Regions from separate parts of the Bacillus sp. 179-C3.3 HS genome, predicted to be linked through region 2. Evidence: riboswitches for the same ligand, from Rfam matches in the RefSeq annotation. Region 2 holds a riboswitch; the other holds the start of a gene.
The links. Region 2 has a riboswitch for lysine ahead of AB1K80_RS11615 (amino acid permease). Riboswitches for the same ligand answer to the same signal wherever they lie in the genome.

Region 1: it holds a riboswitch for lysine, as region 2 does, so the genes downstream of both, AB1K80_RS15980 (aspartate kinase) here and AB1K80_RS11615 (amino acid permease) in region 2, are expected to answer to the same signal.

The regions. Positions count from the first base shown of each region.
Region 1 covers NZ_JBFEFT010000031.1:10,419-21,242, reverse strand. The annotation lists gene AB1K80_RS15995 (alpha-N-arabinofuranosidase) at 1-493, shown strand, start outside; gene trxA (thioredoxin) at 693-1,007, shown strand; gene uvrC (excinuclease ABC subunit UvrC) at 1,148-2,920, shown strand; lysine riboswitch at 2,981-3,158, shown strand; gene AB1K80_RS15980 (aspartate kinase) at 3,301-4,536, shown strand; gene AB1K80_RS15975 (YslB family protein) at 4,714-5,157, opposite strand; gene AB1K80_RS15970 (succinate dehydrogenase cytochrome b558 subunit) at 5,443-6,051, shown strand; gene sdhA (succinate dehydrogenase flavoprotein subunit) at 6,089-7,849, shown strand; gene sdhB (succinate dehydrogenase iron-sulfur subunit) at 7,851-8,615, shown strand; gene AB1K80_RS15955 (acyl-CoA thioesterase) at 8,733-9,191, shown strand; gene AB1K80_RS15950 (biotin--[acetyl-CoA-carboxylase] ligase) at 9,263-9,982, shown strand; gene AB1K80_RS15945 (2-methylaconitate cis-trans isomerase PrpF family protein) at 10,007-10,824, opposite strand, start outside.
Region 2 covers NZ_JBFEFT010000017.1:19,744-30,567, forward strand. The annotation lists gene AB1K80_RS11565 (Na+/H+ antiporter) at 1-616, shown strand, start outside; gene AB1K80_RS11570 (aldo/keto reductase) at 754-1,599, shown strand; gene AB1K80_RS11575 (ATP-binding cassette domain-containing protein) at 1,854-2,516, shown strand; gene AB1K80_RS11580 (ABC transporter permease) at 2,491-3,453, shown strand; gene modB (molybdate ABC transporter permease subunit) at 3,483-4,151, opposite strand; gene modA (molybdate ABC transporter substrate-binding protein) at 4,151-4,930, opposite strand; gene AB1K80_RS11595 (LTA synthase family protein) at 5,069-6,919, opposite strand; gene AB1K80_RS11600 (metal-dependent hydrolase) at 7,049-7,540, opposite strand; gene AB1K80_RS11605 (MarR family winged helix-turn-helix transcriptional regulator) at 7,711-8,154, shown strand; gene sspJ (small acid-soluble spore protein SspJ) at 8,218-8,364, shown strand; lysine riboswitch at 8,486-8,663, shown strand; gene AB1K80_RS11615 (amino acid permease) at 8,853-10,259, shown strand; gene AB1K80_RS11620 (FecCD family ABC transporter permease) at 10,537-10,824, shown strand, end outside.

The DNA of each region.
Region 1 (10,824 bases), on a different contig from region 2:
CCACCGTCATTGCGAGAGAATTTATATGGCGAATATTGCCCAAACGATAAACGTCTTGCAAGCCATGGTGTTAACGAAGGATGATCAAATGATTTTAACGCCGACGTACCATGTATTTCACATGTTTCAAGTGCATCAAGAAGAAGAAGCCCTTGAGGTGGACTTTGTCTCGTCTCCATACGAAAGACGAGGTGAAAAAATGCCGCAGGTCAGTGTCTCCGCCTCACGTTCATCTAGCGAAATGCATATTAGTTTTTGTCATCTACATCCACATGAAACAGCATCGCTTTCACTGACGGTTGACGGTATAGGGACAGAAACGAATGTGACCGGTACGGTGCTTACAGCTGACCGTATGAATGCACATAACACATTTGATGCACCTCATCTTGTGCAACCGGCAGAATTTCAGCAATTCACTGTCCAAAAAGGTGAATTGACCGTTCAGCTTCCACCAATGTCTGTTGTCATGCTAACAGTGCCATATGTTTGATGAAATGATTGTTGGGGCATCATAGTCCATAAAGGGATAAAAAGTGAGGGATGACCGATGTTGACGAAAGATCTTTTGTGCGAAGTTCTCGTTCAATTTTGGCACATTTGATCAAAAAATGATTTGTAAGCATTTCATTCGCAAGTCGCATTAGTAGATGCTATACTAAAAAGCATAATTTACATTGGAGGAATGAATAATGGCAATCGTAAAAGCTACTGACGCAACATTTTCACAAGAAACTGCAGAAGGTGTTGTTCTTGCAGACTTTTGGGCACCATGGTGTGGACCTTGTAAAATGATTGCTCCAGTTCTTGAAGAACTTGATCAAGAAATGGGCGATAAAATGAAAATTGTAAAAATTGATGTAGACGATAACCAAGAAACAGCTGGTAAATATGGCGTGATGAGCATCCCAACTCTTCTTGTTTTAAAAGACGGAGAAGTTGTCGAGACGTCTGTTGGTTTCAAACCAAAAGAAGCACTTGCTGAACTTGTGAATAAACATCTCTAAATCATACCGATGAACATCGGATTTGTACCTAAAAAGCGGTTCTCGTATAGACGAGAGCCGCTTTTCTTTCACATGGTATAAAACAAACGTTCGTGATACACTAGAAGGAGTGAAAGAGCAAAACAAGGACGGATGAATAGATGAACAAATTGATCAAAGAAAAACTGTCAGTCTTGCCTGATCAACCAGGCTGTTACTTAATGAAAGATAGACAAAATACGGTCATTTATGTTGGGAAGGCAAAGGTTTTAAAAAATAGGGTGCGTTCCTATTTCACTGGGTCACATGATGCCAAAACGCAGCGACTCGTCAGTGAAATTGAAGACTTTGAATACATTGTCACGTCTTCAAATATTGAGGCACTCATATTAGAACTGAATTTAATAAAGAAATACGATCCAAAATACAATGTCATGCTCAAGGATGACAAGACGTACCCATTTATTAAAATCACAAATGAACGTCACCCAAAACTGATCGTGACCCGCAATGTAAAAAAGGATAAAGGAAAATACTTTGGTCCGTATCCGAACGTACAAGCAGCAAGAGAAACAAAAAAGCTGCTCGACCGCTTATATCCACTGAGAAAATGTGCAACCCTTCCTGACCGCGTCTGCCTTTATTATCATCTTGGACAATGTCTCGCGCCATGCGTGTATGACATCTCTGAAGAAACGAATAAACAGCTCGTGGACGAAATCACAAGGTTTTTAAATGGTGGTCATCAACAAATCAAGAAAGAATTAACCGAAAAAATGCAAGAAGCGGCCGAACAATTAGAATTTGAACGGGCAAAAGAACTAAGAGATCAAATTGCCTATATTGACTCAACGATGGAAAAGCAGAAGATGACAATGAGTGACTTATTGGATCGAGATGTGTTTGCCTATGCCTATGATAAGGGCTGGATGTGTGTCCAAGTCTTTTTCATCAGACAGGGGAAATTGATTGAACGGGATGTGAGTTTGTTCCCGATGTATCAAGATCCAGAGGAAGAGTTTCTCACATTTATGGGGCAATTTTATGCAAAAAACAATCATTTTCTACCGAAAGAAATCTTGGTGCCAGATAGTGTGGATCAAGAGATGATTGAGCAATTGCTTGAGACAAACGTTCACCAGCCGAAAAAAGGCAAGAAAAAAGATTTGCTTTTGCTTGCACATCAAAATGCCAAAATTGCCCTCAAGGAAAAGTTTTCACTCATTGAGCGTGATGAAGAGCGAACCATTGGTGCGGTGAATCAACTTGGGGGGGCGCTGAATATCTACACGCCTTACAGGATTGAGGCATTTGACAACTCGAACATACAGGGCGCAGACCCGGTTTCTGCCATGGTTGTCTTTCAAGACGGTAAGCCATATAAGAAAGAATATCGAAAATATAAAATTAAAACAGTCGCAGGACCTGATGATTATGCATCAATGCGTGAAGTGATCAGAAGACGTTACACACGTGTGCTAAAGGATCAGCTCCCGCTACCAGACTTAATTTTAATTGACGGAGGAAAAGGACAAATTAACGCGGCAATAGACGTTCTTGAAAATGAGCTGAATCTGTCTGTGCCAGTCGCAGGGCTTGTGAAAGATGAAAAACACCGGACATCGAATCTCATGCTGGGCGATACACTTGAAATCGTGGCACTTGAACGTAACAGTCAGGCCTTTTATTTATTGCAGCGTATTCAAGACGAAGTCCACCGATTTGCTATTAGCTTTCACAGGCAGCTTCGCGGAAAAAACGCATTCCAATCCATTTTAGATGATGTTCCAGGCATCGGAGAAAAACGAAAAAAACAGCTGCTCAAGCACTTTGGATCGGTGAAAAAAATGAAAGAAGCCTCTGTTCAAGACTTCCAAGAAGCTGGTATTCCGAAACAAACGGCTGAACGGTTAGTAGAGGTATTGAAAAAATAGATTGTACTTTTTCTGAAAGTCTGATAAGATGTGACTAATTTAATCATGAACGTGTTGTTTGTTGAAGATAGAGGTGCGAACTTCAATAGTACGCCTTCAGAGATCGATGGGATCTATGAAGAGGGCGGAAAGGGGAGCGTCGCCGAAGTGAATAAAATCCACTCATTTTATTTGCTGGCTGTACATTGAATAAATGTAGGGCTGTCAAGAATCTGTTTCTTGGAGAGCTATCTCATTGTTTTTGCATCTTTAGATGTTGATTTCAAAGCAATGGGAGATTCGTTCTCTCATTGCTTTTTTTATTTGCAGTGAGAAAACAGTCTCTAGGAACATATCTTGCCTCTTCTCTCACACGTGAACTTTTGAAAAGGGTGATAGACATGGGACTTATAGTACAAAAATTCGGCGGAACATCAGTAGGCACAACAGAAAAAATTCGTCATGTGGCAGAGAGAGTCATCAATGAACGCAAGGCAGGACATGATGTGGTCGTGGTGGTATCCGCCATGGGTAAATCAACCGATGTTCTTGTTGACCTAGCCAAAGAACTAACCGATGAACCAAGCAAAAGAGAAATGGATATGCTGCTTACGACTGGGGAGCAAGTGACCATTTCCTTATTAACAATGGCACTACAAGCAAAGGGATATGATGCGATTTCCTTTACAGGCTGGCAGGCTGGAGTGAAAACGGAGAAAGTGCATGGAAATGCGAGAATCGTGGACATTGATGAGTCGAGAATAAAGGAACAATTAAGCGCAGGGAAAATTGTTGTGGTGGCAGGTTTCCAAGGGATTGCAGATGATCTACATATTACAACGCTAGGTCGGGGTGGTTCTGACACGACGGCAGTCGCTATCGCTGCTGCATTGAAAGCTGATAAATGTGATATTTACACAGACGTACCGGGCGTGTTTACAACCGATCCCCGTTATGTGTCCACAGCACGCAAGCTGGAAGGCATTTCATACGATGAGATGCTGGAACTAGCGAACTTAGGAGCAGGTGTCTTGCATCCAAGGGCGGTCGAGTTTGCGAAAAATTATCAAATTCCGTTAGAAGTTCGATCTAGTATTGAATATGAAGCTGGTACGTTAATTGAGGAGGAATCATCCATGGAACAAAATTTAGTCGTAAGAGGTATTGCATTTGAAGATCAAATAACACGTGTGACAGTGTGCGGCCTTTCAAGTGGTTTGACGACCTTATCGACGATTTTTACGACGCTTGCTAAGCAAAATATCAATGTCGATATCATCATTCAGTCCGTCACAAGCACCAATCAAACATCGATCTCGTTCTCTGTCAAAACGGACGATTTGTCTAAAACAGTGGAAGTGTTAGAAGAATATAAAGGGGCGCTTGGCTATGAACAAATTGAGACAGAAAACAAATTAGCCAAAGTATCCATCGTTGGCTCTGGTATGGTCTCCAACCCAGGTGTTGCTGCTGAAATGTTCGCTGTTTTAGCTGAAAAAGACATCCAAGTGAAAATGGTGAGTACATCTGAAATTAAAGTATCAACAGTTGTAGGCCGTGATGATATGGTAAAAGCGGTCGAAGCACTTCATGATGCCTTTGAATTATCGAAAGTAAGTGCAGCTACTCACTCTTAAAAGAAGAAAAACAGGTGCATCTCACGCGGAGAATGCACCTGTTTTTATGGTGTATCAAGAGCACCTGGAGCAAGGGATGCTTTTTGTATCGGTTTACCCCTACTCAATTATGCTATGATAGAGAGGTATGCCAAAAAGGCGTGACTGAAGGTCATCCTCGCCCTTTATAAGAACCTGTTAGCTAGGGTCTCTTAAATCCCATTTCACAGTTAAGATGACTTTATCCGCACGCTTTTTGACTTGTTCGTAAGATTCAGCAATATGTTCATTTAGAAGCTGAATCTGTTCAGCGATAAAACCTGCTTCCATTTGAAAGCATGGCTCTTTTTGATAAGTGAGTCGATTCGATACGAGTGGACCTTCGAGCTCAAACTCAATTTCCTGTTTTTTAGTATGGACCATCGTGAGAGTTCCCCATCCGGCATCATGGAAAAATTCGGGGATTTTCTCCCATGACTCTAGAGGAAATTTACGAGCAAGTAACTTACCCGCAAAATACATCATAGATGAATGATCTTGACCAAGAATGTCAGGCAGCAGAACTTCGCGTATCAGCTCGTAGGCAAAACCATTGACTTCTATTTCTTTTAGCTGTTCTAAGTTAGATTCGAATTTATTCATTGTACGGCTCCCCTCTTTCAACAATTTATTATAGCTCATGTGGGCATATGATAACAGCGTTTTCCATAGAAGGTTCAGAAATTCTTATTGTAAGAAAACGAATTTTGATTTAAAACGTTTAAAATTTCGGAAAATTTTAATTTATGTACGCGGTTTCTTGACGCTTTTTTGACATAGGAGTAAAATGAAATTGTCAATAAATTTGAATAAAGTGCTTATATTTGAAAGAAGCGGGGGTAAGACAATTTTCAAGCAATTGCACTTTTCTTACTAGGGGGTAAAGTAATGTCGGGGAACAAAGAATTTTTTTATCGGAGATTGCATTCTTTGCTTGGCGTCATTCCGGTCGGTCTATTTTTAGTTCAGCACTTAGTCGTTAACCACTTTGCGACAAATGGACCAGAGGCGTTTAACAAAGCTGCACACTTTATGGAACAGCTTCCATTCAGATATGCACTCGAGCTGTTCGTGATTTTCTTACCACTGATTTATCATGCTGTTTATGGGGTGTACATTGCCTTTACAGCGCAAAATAACACATCTCGTTTCAGTTATTTAAGAAACTGGTTGTTCAGGCTGCAAAGGGTTACTGGTATCATCACATTGATTTTTGTGTCTTGGCATGTATGGGAAACAAGAATTCAAGCTCAGCTTGGAGCAGAAGTAAACTATGACATGATGGCGAATATTTTAAGTTCTCCATTTATGCTAGGTTTCTATATTGTCGGCGTTTTATCTACTATTTTCCACTTTGCTAATGGCTTGTGGTCATTTGCTGTCAGCTGGGGAATTACAGTTTCACCACGCTCACAACGAATTTCCACATATGTGACATTAGGTATATTTATAGCGCTTTCATATGTAGGGCTAAGAGCAATTTTCGCTTTTGTTTAAGAGGAAATAGATTAGTAGAAGAGGGAGAGGGGCTACAATGAGTAATTCTAGCATCATCGTTGTCGGAGGCGGATTAGCTGGTCTCATGGCAACCATCAAAGCAGCAGAAGCGGGAACAGCTGTTAAACTATTTTCAATCGTACCTGTGAAACGTTCGCATTCTGTGTGTGCACAGGGTGGCATTAACGGAGCGGTTAATACAAAAGGTGAAGGAGATTCACCTTATGAGCATTTTGATGACACAGTCTATGGCGGAGATTTCTTAGCAAACCAGCCGCCAGTAAAAGCAATGTGTGAAGCGGCGCCATCCATTATCCATTTACTTGATCGTATGGGTGTTATGTTTAATAGAACACCAGAAGGATTATTGGACTTCCGACGCTTCGGGGGAACACAGCACCATCGTACTGCATTTGCTGGTGCAACGACTGGTCAGCAGTTACTATACGCACTTGATGAACAGGTTCGCCGCTATGAAGTAGCAGGACTTGTGACGAAATATGAAGGCTGGGAATTCTTAGGTGCGGTTCTAGATGACGAAGAAGTGTGCCGAGGCATCGTAGCGCAAGATCTGACGACAATGGAAATTGAATCTTTCCGTTCAGATGCTGTCATCATGGCAACAGGCGGGCCTGGAATTGTATTTGGAAAATCGACGAACTCGATGATCAATACAGGATCAGCAGCTTCCATCGTCTATCAGCAAGGGGTTCACTATGCAAATGGTGAATTCATTCAAATCCATCCGACTGCGATCCCAGGAGATGACAAACTTCGTCTCATGAGTGAATCGGCTCGTGGTGAAGGTGGACGTGTTTGGACTTATAAAGACGGGAAGCCTTGGTACTTCCTTGAAGAAAAATACCCAGCATACGGGAACCTTGTACCGCGTGACATTGCAACACGTGAAATCTTCGATGTCTGTGTCGAGCAAAAGCTTGGAATCAATGGAGAAAACATGGTATACCTTGACCTTTCTCACAAAGATCCAAAAGAACTTGATATTAAGCTTGGTGGAATCATTGAAATCTATGAAAAATTCATGGGAGATGACCCGCGTAAGCTTCCGATGAAAATCTTCCCTGCTGTTCATTACTCAATGGGCGGACTATGGGTTGATTATGAGCAAATGACCAACATCAAAGGCCTGTTTGCAGCTGGTGAGTGTGATTATTCTATGCACGGCGGAAACAGACTTGGTGCGAACTCCTTACTTTCAGCGATTTACGGCGGAATGGTCGCAGGACCAAATGCAGTGAAGTACATTAACGGTCTTGAAAAGTCTGCGGAAGACTTATCTTCTGCAACATATGACAGCGCAGTGAAGAAAGAGCAGGAGAAATGGAACAACATCCTCAGTATGGATGGAACTGAAAATGCGTACGTGCTTCACAAAGAGCTTGGCGAATGGATGACGGATAACGTCACAGTGGTTCGTTACAATGACAAGCTAATCAAAACAGATCAGAAAATTGAAGAATTGATGGAGCGCTACAAGCGCATCAATATCAATGATACAGCTACATGGAGCAACCAAGGCGCAACCTTTACACGCCAGCTTGACAACATGCTTCAGTTGGCTAGAGTGATTACAATCGGCGCATACAACCGTAATGAGAGCCGAGGCGCACACTATAAACCGGAATTCCCAGAGAGAAATGATGAGGACTTCCTAAAAACAACGATGGCTACGTTCAAAGGAAAAAATGAGAAGCCTGCCTTCCACTATGAGGACGTCGATGTATCGTTAATTGCACCTCGTAAACGAGATTACTCGAAGAAAAAGGTGGAGAAATAAGATGAGTGAAAAAAACATGATCCAATTCATTATCACACGTCAAGATACAGCAGATGGAAAACCTTATGATGAGGAATTCGAAATCCCTTACCGCCCAAATATGAACGTCATTTCCGCACTCATGGAAATTAGACGTAACCCGGTCAACAAAAAAGGTGAAAAAACAACGGCCATCAACTGGGACATGAACTGTCTTGAAGAGGTATGTGGAGCTTGTTCCATGGTGATTAATGGACAGCCTCGCCAATCATGTACGGCACTGATTGACAAGTTAGATCAACCGATCCGTCTTCAGCCAATGAAGACATTCCCGGTTGTCAGAGACTTGCAGGTTGATAGAAGCCGCATGTTTAATTCCTTGAAAAAAGTCAAAGCATGGGTACCGATCGATGGCACATACGATCTTGGACCAGGGCCAAGAATGCCTGAGAAAAAACGTCAATGGGCATATGAGCTTTCAAAGTGTATGACATGTGGTGTCTGCCTAGAAGCTTGTCCAAACGTCAATGATAAGTCATCCTTTATGGGTCCTGCACCGCTCTCACAAGTTCGTCTATTTAACGCACATCCGACAGGTGCGATGAATAAGTCAGACCGTCTAGAAGAAATTATGGGAGATGGTGGTCTTGCCAACTGTGGGAACTCTCAAAACTGTGTGCAGGCTTGCCCGAAAGGCATCCCGCTGACAACATCAATTGCAGCACTTAACCGAGATACAACACTACAAGCTTTCCGTAACTTCTTCGGAAGCGATCAAGCAGAATAACATGCCATTCAGTCCTCTTTGCCTATTATGATTTATGTGTTCAAGAGGCTGAATGCAAACGTAAGCGCCTCTTCCATACGGGAGAGGCGCTTTTTGATTGAAAAAGGAGCTGATCAAATGAGAGTGCCGTCCTATATTGAGGAGCCGTTTGAAGAATGGAGAGCATCATTTCGATTTTATGTGGAAACGACGGTTCGGTTTTCTGAAACAGATATGTTTGGTCACATGAACAATGTGACACCTTTTGTGTATTTTGAAGAAGCACGAATCGCCTTTTTTCAAAAAACGGGGCTTGTTGATAAACGAATGAAGCGTGTGAAAGAAACGATCACGGTCGTGGCAAATTTGCAGTGTGATTATATCAAGCAGGTAGAGATTGGCGAGAGATTACGTGTATATGTAAAGCCTGAAAAAGTAGGATCGAGTTCTCTGATCCTGCATTACTTAGGTGAAAATGAACATCAGGAACCATGTTTTACAGGCTCTGTCACAATGGTTCAAATCAGTCAAAAAACGGGTGCCCCTGTGCCATTTACAGAAGGTGAAAAAGAAACCTTCCAAGCACAGCGAAATTAATCCGGTCAAACGTGCATGCTTCGATTTGTTATAATGAAAAGATCATAATATGAGAAACAAAAGGAGAACTTATGAGGATTTTTCAATATGACGTCATTGATAGTACAAATAACGAAGCGAAAAGGCTCATTCAACAAGGAGAAGAGCTGCCGTTTGCCGTCTATGCAAAACAGCAGACAGAAGGAAGGGGCAGGTTAGGTAGACCGTGGCAGACACCGGCTGGGAATGTCGCTGTCACGATGGCCATTAAGCAGCCGCAAGACCTCTCAACACAGTCAACCATTGCTCCGATGACAGCACTTGCCATCTATGATGTTCTATTACCACTCATGAAGGAAACGGATCGGTTAGCGATTAAGTGGCCAAATGATATGTTGGTAAATGAAGCAAAGGTATCGGGTACATTGATTGAAGCGGATCGCAGCGCTATTTATATAGGTGTTGGCATCAATGTCAAAACGAAGCCTGAACATGTCCCGTACAAAACCATTTGTTTATCAGAGCTGACAGATGTCAGTGCAGATCAGCTTGTCGATCACTTGACGGTAGCATTTCAAAAATACTATACACGCTGGCAAATGGAAGGGTTTGAAGCCTTAACTGCGCTCTATAACAAACGATTATATCGTCTCAATCAACCGCTGAGAATTTCCTTAGATCGCGAAAAACAAACGTGGGAAGAAGGCATTTGCTGCGGAGTCAATCGTCATGGACATCTGCAATTAAAAGAGGAAACCGGTTATGTGAAAGCTCATTCTGCCGGAGATATTGATGCCCCTCTCCAAAAGTAAAAGCAGACGAATCCGTCGTCTGCTTTACGCTTCTCTTTTAATATGAGCATGAATCATATAGTCGTGTTTTGTAAAGACCATCCCGTCGAGAATTTCCCTAGCTGTTCGTAATACTTTTACTCGATTGTGTGCCATCTCTACTTCTGTCTGCATAATGCCAGCAGGATGTCCGATGCGAAGTGTTTGATGGTGGCTGTGATTAAGCTGTGCCGGAAGTGTTTGATCGAGAAAGCAGCTAGCGGACAAACAGACAGCGCCGGTAATGGCAAGGGCTTGATGAGGCTTTTGCATCGACAACATCCGCACCATGATATCCATATCCTCTGCCTGTCTCATGATTCCGTTCGAATCTAAGTAATCCTGAGGCTCGCTAATGATTGCAAGCTTTGGAACAGCTGGAGACTGTGAGGTCGCCAGCTTTTTTGGCGCAAATTGACACATTTCAGCCGCAGTGGATCGAATGTCTTCCATATCAGAGAGTAACTGTGGTGTGAACTCGTCCGGTAATTCTGTGCCCTTTAAGCGGATATCCTTAGCATGTATAAAGGCAATCGGGTTCGCTATGTCAACGATCGATATCGGAATCTCTCCAAACTTCGTTTGAATCATATCAACCCTTTTCCCTGTTGGGAAGGTTTGACCTGTAACAGCACCTTCAGGTTTCTCGAAGGATAAATAAATGGGAGAGCCCGTCCCGTTTACACCAGGGATTTCTGCAGAACCTTCAAATTTGACCATGCCATTTTCTACTTCTACTTCAGCAACAATGATTTTATTCGTATTGGTATTTAGGATACGTACGGTGGTGATCGGTTCAACGGCTGAGACAAGACCTTTAATAA
Region 2 (10,824 bases):
AAATGTTCAGCGTGAGCCATATCATCTTGGAATGAGAAAACAGGAAAGAAAAATCAGACTGCATGGCATCAAAGCAGAACAAGTCAAATTGCAGGAATTAATAGAAGAAGGAAAAATACAGAAAGAAGAAGCCTATGAGCTTCAAGAGAGGTTTCATGAGCTGGAAATGCTCTATTCAAACTCATTTAAAATTCGTTTTTCAAAAGTGAAGTTTCTGCGTGTACTTCAGTGGCTCCAACTATGGCGTCCACAACAGCGCATGTCAGGCGGCATTTTAGAAAACGAAACGTCATACAAACAAATCCGAAAGATCACGGCTGAAGCGGCTGTGGATTCTATCAAACGACACATGACTGAGCAAAATCAACAAACGTGTGATCAAGTCATTGATTTTTATAATCAGGTGATTTTTCGCTGTGTACACGGTCCAGCTTTCTTTCAGCCAAAAGATCGTGTCTTTGACCGAAAGAAAAAGGAATTAAACTTTCGAGCTGTACAGTCGATTCGGAACGAAATACAAACCTTATATGAAAATGGGGATATCAACCGTGATATTGCCCATCATTTAAGAGAATATATTAATGACATGGAAGCCGTATTATTGACCAATACTTGATAGATCATTTGTTTTAAGGTGGAGGAAAAGGACAATCAAAAAGGTTTCCTGTTACAATGAAAACGCTTGTATTAGAGTTTTCAGACACAACATGAGATAATGGAAAAGATGGAATCTATGAAAAGGTGGTTGTGAACATGGTCAAAAGCTTAAATGATACCGTAACACTGAATAATGGAGTAGAAATGCCTTGGTTTGGTTTAGGTGTATTTAAAGTGGAGGATGGCAATCAAGTCGTAGATGCTGTCACAGCAGCCATTCGAAATGGATATCGCAGTATTGATACTGCCGCTGTTTATAAAAATGAGACAGGCGTAGGAAAAGCTATCAAAGAATCTGGCGTGAAAAGAGAAGACTTGTTTATTACATCTAAAGTATGGAATGCGGATCAAGGGTACGATAAGACGCTTGCAGCCTTTGACGCAAGCTTAAACCGCTTAGGCCTTGATTACTTAGATCTCTATTTGATTCATTGGCCAGGACCAAACGCAGCCACATTTAAAGACACATGGCGAGCTCTTGAAAAGCTTTATAAAGATGGAAAAGTAAGAGCCATTGGCGTCAGTAACTTCCATGTTCATCATCTAGAAGAACTATTAAAAGATGCGGAAGTTGTCCCAGCCGTTAACCAAGTTGAGTTTCACCCGAAACTAACTTTACAAGAACTGCGTCAATATGCAAAAGAAAAAGGGATTCAAATTGAAGCATGGTCACCACTGATGCAAGGGAAGTTGCTTGATCACGAGGTGCTCAAGGAAATTGCCTCACGTCATGACAAAACGGTTGCCCAGGTGATCCTGCGTTGGGATCTACAAAGTGGCGTTGTCACGATTCCAAAATCAATCAATGAAGAACGAATTAAACAAAATGCAGACATTTTTGACTTCGAGCTTTCTGAAGAAGACATGGAAAAAATCAATGCATTAAATAATGACGAGCGAGTCGGCTCGAACCCTGATACCCAGACTGCTGGGTTTGAGTGATGAGAAAATAGAATGATTGAAATCAAACACCTTTCGATAGGATCTGGGAGTGATACGCTCCTGGGGGTATTGGAAGGTGTTTTTTCTGTTTCATAATATAGATTTTGTGAATTTCAGCATCTAACGATCGTGTTTGTTTAAATTTTGCTTAAAAAGATCGATGTGTATAGCGATCAATAGAATATGATGGTAAATTTTAGTTTGTGTGTGAACGGTTGGAGAAATCTATTTTAAGAAAAAGAAGGGATTTTCATATGATCCATGTAAAAGGACTGACAAAAACATATCGACACCAGCCTATTTTCGAAAATTTGCATTTGCAAATCAAACATCAGAAGGTCAATTTCATCATGGGGAAGAATGGGTCTGGAAAGACAACCTTTATGAAATGTCTTCTTCAATTAGAGCAATATGAAGGGGAGATTTTATATCACAATCAGCCAATCGAACAAGTAAGACATGAGATCCAGGTGATGTATGACGATACGCCGCTTTATTTAAATTTAAATGGTTATCAAAATATACGCTTATTATTAAATGTCCCTATTGATCAAAAAAAGTGTGAGGCGCTGGCACGTGAATATCTCCCGCATGAGATCCTAAAGAAGAAGGTCAAGCATTATTCTTATGGACAACGAAAGAAGCTAAGTTTTATATTCATTGCTTTAGCCAAACCAACCTATTTATTTTTAGATGAAATATCCAATGGTTTAGATTATGGCACAATGATGGAATTAAAAGCGTTGATCAAGGAGTGGTCTAAAGACATGACCATTATCGCAACAGGTCATCAATTTGAATTTTACTCGTCTATTGTCGATGAATTGTTTATTTTAAAGGACAAATCAATGATTCAAATCCATGACTTTCAGGAAAAAGGAGAGGATTTGGGTGACATTTATCAAACATATCTTTAGGCTAATGAAAAAAGAGCTCTTATATCAACATTATGCTAAAACATTTTTCATTTTGTTCATTCCATTAATATTGATTTCATTATGGAATTTGTATGCACAATCTGAAACAGCAAAATCAAACTATGCACAATATGTGAAAACTGAGACTGAATATAAAGAACTTGGTATTGATCTACAAGAGGCTTTGACGATGCCAGTTGAGGTTGAAGAAGGGAAACTAAACGGTGCTGATGGAGAAGTCATAGAAAATATCTTAAAATATGAATATGATCAGTTTGTACAATCACTTCATATCATGGAGCCAATACAAGCCATTTCAACTACTTTAGAATGGATGGGATTTATCTTTTATCCTCTAGCATTTGGTTTATATGCAATTTATTTATCCACATATGATGTCAAATATAAAACCATCAAAATAAAGGCAGTTCGGAATCATTGGAGTCAAGTGATGTTTTCAAAGCAGTTGTCTCTGTATGCTATTATCTGTCTCTTTATTTTTATCAACTGTCTCTTTTCGTATATGGCCAGTCATGTGTTTTATTCTGTCATTTCCCGTGATATATCTGTTCAGTTATTTACATATGAAGACCATTACAACCAGCATATACTGCTTCAATTACTCTTTGTCATTTTTATCAGCTGTTTTTTTAGTACAATTGTATTTTATGTAGGAGCATTATGTCGAAGCTTTTTTGTTTCTGTTGTTGTCTATTTGGTCTATTTCTTACTGGTTCCTAATTTAGGTGCTTTTGATTTGAAAAATATGATCGCCAACTTAGCTTTGCATCTTTTTTCTTTTCAAGGAAACTATCAGTTATTTGAACCGATTCCAGTGAGTGTGACCTCAATTGTCATTTGTATGTCACTCTTCCTTATCTTATTGTCATTTTTGACATATACGTTGATGAAACGTCAAAGTAAATATGTTGTATAACCTAACCCCCTATTCTCACATAGGGGGTTTTATCTCGTACTATGACTCCTCACAACGAGAAGCATGATGAAAGACAGAATGACAATACAAATCGTCCATGCCCAAGCAAGCTCCATGCGTCCTGAATCGATGGCGACATAGATGGCTGTTGGGAGTGTTTGCGTCTTTCCCGGGATGTTGCCAGCAAACATGAAGGTTGCGCCGAATTCCCCGAGCGCTCTTGCAAAGCTGAGGACAGCCCCAGACAAGAGGGATGGCAAGGCGAGTGGAACGGTGATGTATGTAAAGACTTGAATCGGATGGGCACCGTCTACTTTGGCCGCACCTTCAATATCCGCATCAATCGTTGAAAATCCGGCTTTCGCTGATTGGTACATGAGCGGAAATGCGACCACTGTGGATGCAATCGCCGCCGCCCACCATGTAAAGATGACAGGCTGATTGAAAAGCCACTCTATCGCATGACCAATGACGCTATGTTTTCCAAAAATGACAAGCAACAAAAAACCGATCACTGTTGGCGGGAGGATAAGCGGCATCATCAGGAGCGTTTCGATGATTAATTTCCCTTTGAAAGAAGTACGGGCCATCCAAAAACCAATCGTCGTACCTAAAATGGTTGCGAACATGCCGCTAACGATCGCAATTTGAACAGAAAGCCATATAGGAGAAAAAAACTCTTCATTAAACATAGGCATTACCGAACTTGAAAGCCATATTTCTTGAAAATAGAGGCGGCTGTATCTGTTTGAAGATAGTTGAAAAATGACTTCGCTTCCGACATGTGATCAGTCTCTTTCACAATTCCGATTGGATAAACGATCGGAGAATGCAGGTCTTTTTTCGCTTGATCTACAATCCGCACGCTTTTGGACACAAGGGCATCCGTTTTGTACACAATCCCCGCTTCAACGCTCCCTGTTTCGACATAGCTTAGGACTTGCCGCACATCCTTTGCGTAAACAACTTTCCTCTTGATCTGCTCCCATATGTTCAGGTTGGTGAACGTTTCTTTTCCGTATGTACCAGCAGGAACCGATTCAGGTGTACCGAGCGCAATCTTTCCTTTTAAAGATGTGAGATCGTGAAATGTCTTGATGGAAGACGCGTGATCTTTTGGCACAATCAGAACCAGTTCATTTTGAATGAGATCCTTTACGTGTTTTTGATCGATGTCTCCAGATTGAACGAGTTGATCAAATGGCTCTTTGGCCGCTGAGAGAAAGAGATCGACGTTAGCTCCTTGAGAGATTTGTTGCTTTAAGGCACCTGATGACCCGAAATTAAATGTGATTTTCACATTGGCATGTTGATCTTCAAAATCCGCCGCCATCTCTTTTAATGCATCTTGCAAGCTGACTGCCGCAGAAATGACAAGCTCCGTCTTTTTATTTGAATTAGCTGACTCCATCTCTGTTTGGCATCCTATTAGAAGCAAACAACAAACAGTGATGAAGGCTAAAAGTGGATATCTCATGTTTACACCTCAAATCATGTATCTATAAAATGACTCCCTTTATTATAATCAAACTTATTTGGCGATTCATAGCGTTTCAGTAAAAAACAGGTCAGGGAAGTCCATATGCAATACGAAAAAAGCCGCCAAACGGCGGCTTTAATGCTGGTAGAAACGAAGCAGATTCCCATTGATGACTTTGTCAGATAAGGAAAGCTCTTTATTCGCTTTTTCAATAAAAGGCTGACACACTTCAATTTCTTCCACAGGCTCTTTCGTTTTTTGGTCATAGCATGTATTTTTTGTATAAAGATAATCGTCTGTAATAAAGTTCCCATTTCTCAGTACAGTAAAAGGTGTCCGTTCGTTTGAGAATAAATCATTTCCGAATTGAATGGAGTTCTTTGATTCAACGCCAAGTAGGTGGAGAATCGTCGGTTTCACGTCTATTTGGCCAGCCGTTTCAGAAATTTTCTGAGGTGCTTGATCTGTTACACCTGGAATGTAAATCAGGAACGGAACCCGCTGAAGTTTGACAGCATCGAACGGTGTGATCTCGTCTTGCTTCAATAGCTCTGCCATCGCCTCATGGTGCGCCTCTGAGATGCCATAGTGATCACCCATTAGGACAAACATTGTATCTTCATACATCCCTTCTTCCTTTAGGCTGGTGAAGAACTTCTTAATGGCCTCATCCTGATAGCGAACAGTCGTCACATAGCGATTTAATATCTCACTAGACGAGTCATACTCATCAATGAACTGATCTTTTGGATCAATTTCAAATGGGAAATGGTTGGTCAAAGTGATAAACGTGCTGTAATAGGGAGCTTTTAATTTTTTCAAATAATCGATTGATTGGTCGAAGAAATCGATATCCTTTAAGCCCCACCCAGTGGAATTCTCTTCATTCACATCAAATGATTCGACATCATAGAAACGATCAATGCCAAATGATTGATACATCACATCACGATTCCAAAACGTATTATTATTCGCATGGAATTGGACGGATTGATAGTTTTCTTTTTTCAATTGTTTGTATAACGTATCATATTCATTGTCGCTTGCTGTGAAGAAAACAGCGCCACTGCTGGATGGATAGAGCGAGTTGGCAACAATGAATTCTGAATCTGACGTCTTCCCTTGCTCTGTTTGTTGGTAAAATTCATCGAAATAAAAGCTCTTTTTGGCAAGTTGATTTAAAAATGGTGTGATTTCCTGCCCGTTCACCTTTTGATCCATGACAAATTGTTGCGTAGATTCAAGCGAAATGAATACGACATTTTTTCCTTTAGCAAGTCCAAAGTATTCTTCGTTTGGTGCACTGTAGTCAGCCTTTGTATAGTTAGCCACAGTTGATAGTGTATCCTCATCTGCAAAAGCTTTTTGTCCGATACGAGCCGTTTGAGCCACACCATCATATAGATGGAATTGGAACAGACCAAGGTTCCTTACAATGACTTCTCGATCATAAGAGCTTGTTAAAAATCGAGGATGGTCTATCATGGCTGAACTGACATGGAATAAAAGGAAGCCTACGCAAATCGCATAATATGTTTTAATCGTCTTAAATGAGGCTTTTCGTGCTGTTGGTTTACGCTTTAAGAGCCAAGCAAGCACGACAAAATCGATTAACATCAAGATAAACAACGGGTGGAACAGCTCAGTCATACTACTGCCCATATCCCCCATATTCTTTGCTTGAAATAGCACAGGAATGGTTATGAAATCGATATAGAATCCATAAAAAATCGAATTAGATATTAAAATGGCCGTAAGAATAAAATTTGACGTCAACAAAAAAACCTTTTGTTTGGTTCCATTTAAAAAAAGAGCAATCCCAAACAAAGGAAGTAAAAAACTAAGAGGATTTATGAGGAGCAGCCATTCATGAAACAAATTGGCTGTTCTGATCTGAAATCCGAATTGATAAATGATATATGTCTTCATCCACATAAAAAGGATGGAGTACACTAAAAACCAGTGATCTTTGAAAAACGCTTTCATTTATGTAGCTCCTCACCATTCTGTATTCAGTCAGCTGCAAGGTAAAAACACTTATCTTAAAACTACTAAAAAAATGAGGAATGATCAATTCATATCCTATTATTTTTATAAAACACTGTTTTCATGCTCTTAAAAATGGAATGGTATGGATAATTTGCAAATAACAGCGATGTAATAGCAGGTCACGATGGTGAGGACAGCGAGTACAACTTGTTCACCCGTACTGCCTGTTTTGACATAAAAGGGAAGACGTACTTTGATTGAAGCTGGAAATAAGAGTTTAATGCCATTCACTGTTCCTGCATCAAGTAGAAGGTGGCTCGCCATTCCAACAAGCAAACCGGTACTAAAGCTATCATTTGGAATGTATGTTGTCGCAATCCAATAAATGATCAGTAGGAACAATAAACTGTGTGTAAAGGTCCGATGCCCGAACATGCTGCTAATCAATGTTGAAAGCAGGGGGAATTTCCTTCCTATTTTGCTTTTCGTATGACAAAGATCTGGGATAAGGGAACCGACTGATCCAGCGGCAGTCATGGTGACTGGATCGAATCCATAGTAGGAGGCGACGGCTGTGGAGGCGGCTATTCCGCCCATGATATGTGTTTTTCCTGTCATGATGCGTACTCCTGTTCTTTTTTTCGTCCAAGTAATCACTATATCAAGCGTCTATACATTGGGCAAGGCGAATTGAAAGAAAAAAAGGGTAAAATAGTTGGCGGATTGGAAAAACATTCTATAATAAGAGAGAAGTCAAGTCGACACTAACGATAAGGGATGCGATTCGGATGAATAATGCAGACATGTTAAAAGAAATTGTTCTAGTACATTATGAAGTCAGCCGTAAATTAAACCGTAAGTTACTTGAGTTAGAAAAAGACATCACGCCGCCACAAATTTATGCCCTCTCTATTTTGATCCAAGGAGAAGTATCACATGTTGAGGAGCTGAAACAAAAGCTTTCTTTAAATCCAGGTGCAGCCTCGATTGCCCTCAATAAATTATGTGAGCAGGGGTTTATTCAGAGAGAAAGGGATAAAGAGAATCATTCACTTGTCCGATTAGAAGCGACTGAAAAGGGATTGGCTGTTTATGAAAAACATACACGTCAATTTGGTAAGGTGATTCAGGATATGATGGCCGACTTCACAGAGGAAGACATCAAGACATTTCTTGATTATTTGCATAAAATGAGAAAAACCTTTACCGATGATGAAGCCCAATCCAATTGAATAATACGAAAGCCTGTCGCACACATTAAAGAGGCATTCGTATTTTTTGAGAAGGGGGGAGCCATGATGTCATTGTTCCAAAAAGGGAAAAAAGCGAAAAGTGAAAAAGAACATCAGCAAGTAGATCAGCTGTTAGAAGAAGCAAGTAAAGAACTTGCAGGCGATCCGCTACAGGACGCTGTACAAAAGAAGAAAAACAATCAACAATAATGAAAGAAGGGCAGAGACATGTAACTCTGTCCTTCTTTCTATGTTTTTCCCTTTGACAGAAATGAGAATGTTTGATAACCTTCGTGTAGTAAAAATGAATAGAAATCCTCACGCTATGTCTCAGTGAGGTAGAGGTTGCGCGGATGATGAGTCACTTATGGGAGAGATGGAATCGATGATCATGAGAAAAAGGCATCAGCGCCGAAGTGTAAAGAAGGCTCCAACTTTCTTTATGCTGGGTCTGCATTGAATAAATGCAGGACTGCCACGTCTTAGAAGCGTGGAGGGCTATCCGGAGATCAGGTGTATGTTTTGAAAAGCATGGACTGTTGTTCAGGCTTTTTTTTATGTTCTGACTGAAGAAGATGGGGCATCATATGAAGAAAAGGCCCTGAATGAACATAAAGAATGCAAGTCATTGCTTCGCAAATATATCAAAAAAGATACTGCCGGGTCTGGTCCAAAGAGAATAATACGGAGGTACGGAAATGGAACAGACGAAAAAATGGGGTTTTTGGTTATTAACGGCTTTTGTCGTTGGAAATATGGTAGGGTCAGGCATCTTTATGCTCCCGAGTACGCTTGCACAGCATGCAAGTCCTTTAGGTGTGACAATGGCATGGCTTGTCACTGGCGGTGGTGTGCTGATGATTGCGCTAGTGTTTGGACATTTGTCCATGCATAAACCGCAGCTGACAGCTGGACCACAAAGCTACGCTAGAGCGCTTTTTAAAGATCCGAAGAAAGGAAAAGTGGCTGGTTTTACGATGGTATGGGGATACTGGGTGGCAAGCTGGATCAGTAATGTAGCCATTATTACGAGTCTTGCTGGATACTTAACGACTTTTTTCCCTATTTTAACGGTGACGACGGAGATTTTCACCTTTGGGAAAGAAACCATTACCCTTGGGCAACTGATTACTTTCATTGTATGTACCATTTTACTATGGGGAACCCATACGATTTTAATTACTAGCTTAAGTGCAGCGAGTAAATTAAACTTTGTGACAACATTTTCTAAGGTGCTTGGATTCGTCCTTTTTATCGTGGCTGGATTATTTGCATTTCAAACGGCATTATTTGAACATTATTACTTCCCAGTCGCTTCAACAAATGAGGGTATGCTTGGACTCGGAGGTCAAATCCACCACGCAGCGATCTCTACGTTATGGGCGTTTGTAGGGATAGAATCTGCGGTCATCCTGTCAGGTAGAGCATCTTCACAGCGAGATGTAAAACGCGCAACAATTACAGGTCTTTTAATCGCCCTTTCGATCTATATGATCATCACACTCATTACAATGGGCGTTCTACCGCACGATCAATTGCAAGGCTCAGATAAGCCATTTGTCGATGTCCTGCAACTGATTATTGGACCTGCTGGTGGAATTGTTATGGCACTTCTTGCTATCATTTGTCTATTTGGCTCAATGCTTGGCTGGATTTTACTTGGTTCAGAAGTACCTTATCAAGCGGCGAAAGCTGGTGATTTCCCAGCGGTATTCGCAAAAACAAATAAAAAAGGAAGCCCTGTTTTCGCTTTGACGATCACGAATTTGATGTCCCAGCTGTTCATTTTTTCAGTCATGTCTCGGACGATCAATGAAGCCTTTACTTTTTTAACAACATCAGCGACACTTGCATATCTCATTCCTTACATCGTGTCGTCCATCTACAGCTTTAAGGTGATCATGCAAGGTGATACGTATGAGATGCAAAAAGGGAATCGAACGCGAGATGGGATCATCGCACTCATTGCCATGGGATATTCCGTTTGGGTGATTATCTCAGGAACAGCAGATTTCGATACATTCGCTCTCGGAATTGGCTTGTTTTTAGTGGGCATTTTGCTATATCCACTCATGTCCAAAGGATTTGCGAAGGGAACGGTTTAAACGCGGGCGTTTCTCCAATACTGGAGAAACGTTTTTTTTATATCATGATTCACAATGCGATCATTGAGAATGATTATCATTGATTATTGTAACACGTTGTGAATACAAAAACAGCGACTATTTTGTTTGAAGAAGAAAATAATAAAAAACTCCTAGTTTTTTATTAAAAATATCATAACAGTGATTTCAAAAAGAGAAGAAAGTGATATACTATACTTCGATATTGAGAATCATTATCACCATTAAGGGGGATATTGAACGAAAGGAAGAATAGGATTTGGGCTCACATTCGAATCGTCAGCCGGTTGCCAAAGATGAGGCAGTAGAAATTGTCACGAAGCCCTTTGGAACAGTAGCTGTTATGATAATAGGTATAATCGCTTTAGCAATGGGTCTTTTTTTATCCGTTTCTTTAGGAGCGGCCAATATCCATTTACACACGGTGTGGGAAGCGATTTTTCATTTCAATAAACAAGAAACTTCTCATCAGATTATTAGAGAATTAAGGTTGCCACGTACGGTGGCAGCAGCACTTGTCGGTGCATTTTTGGCCGTATCTGGGGCG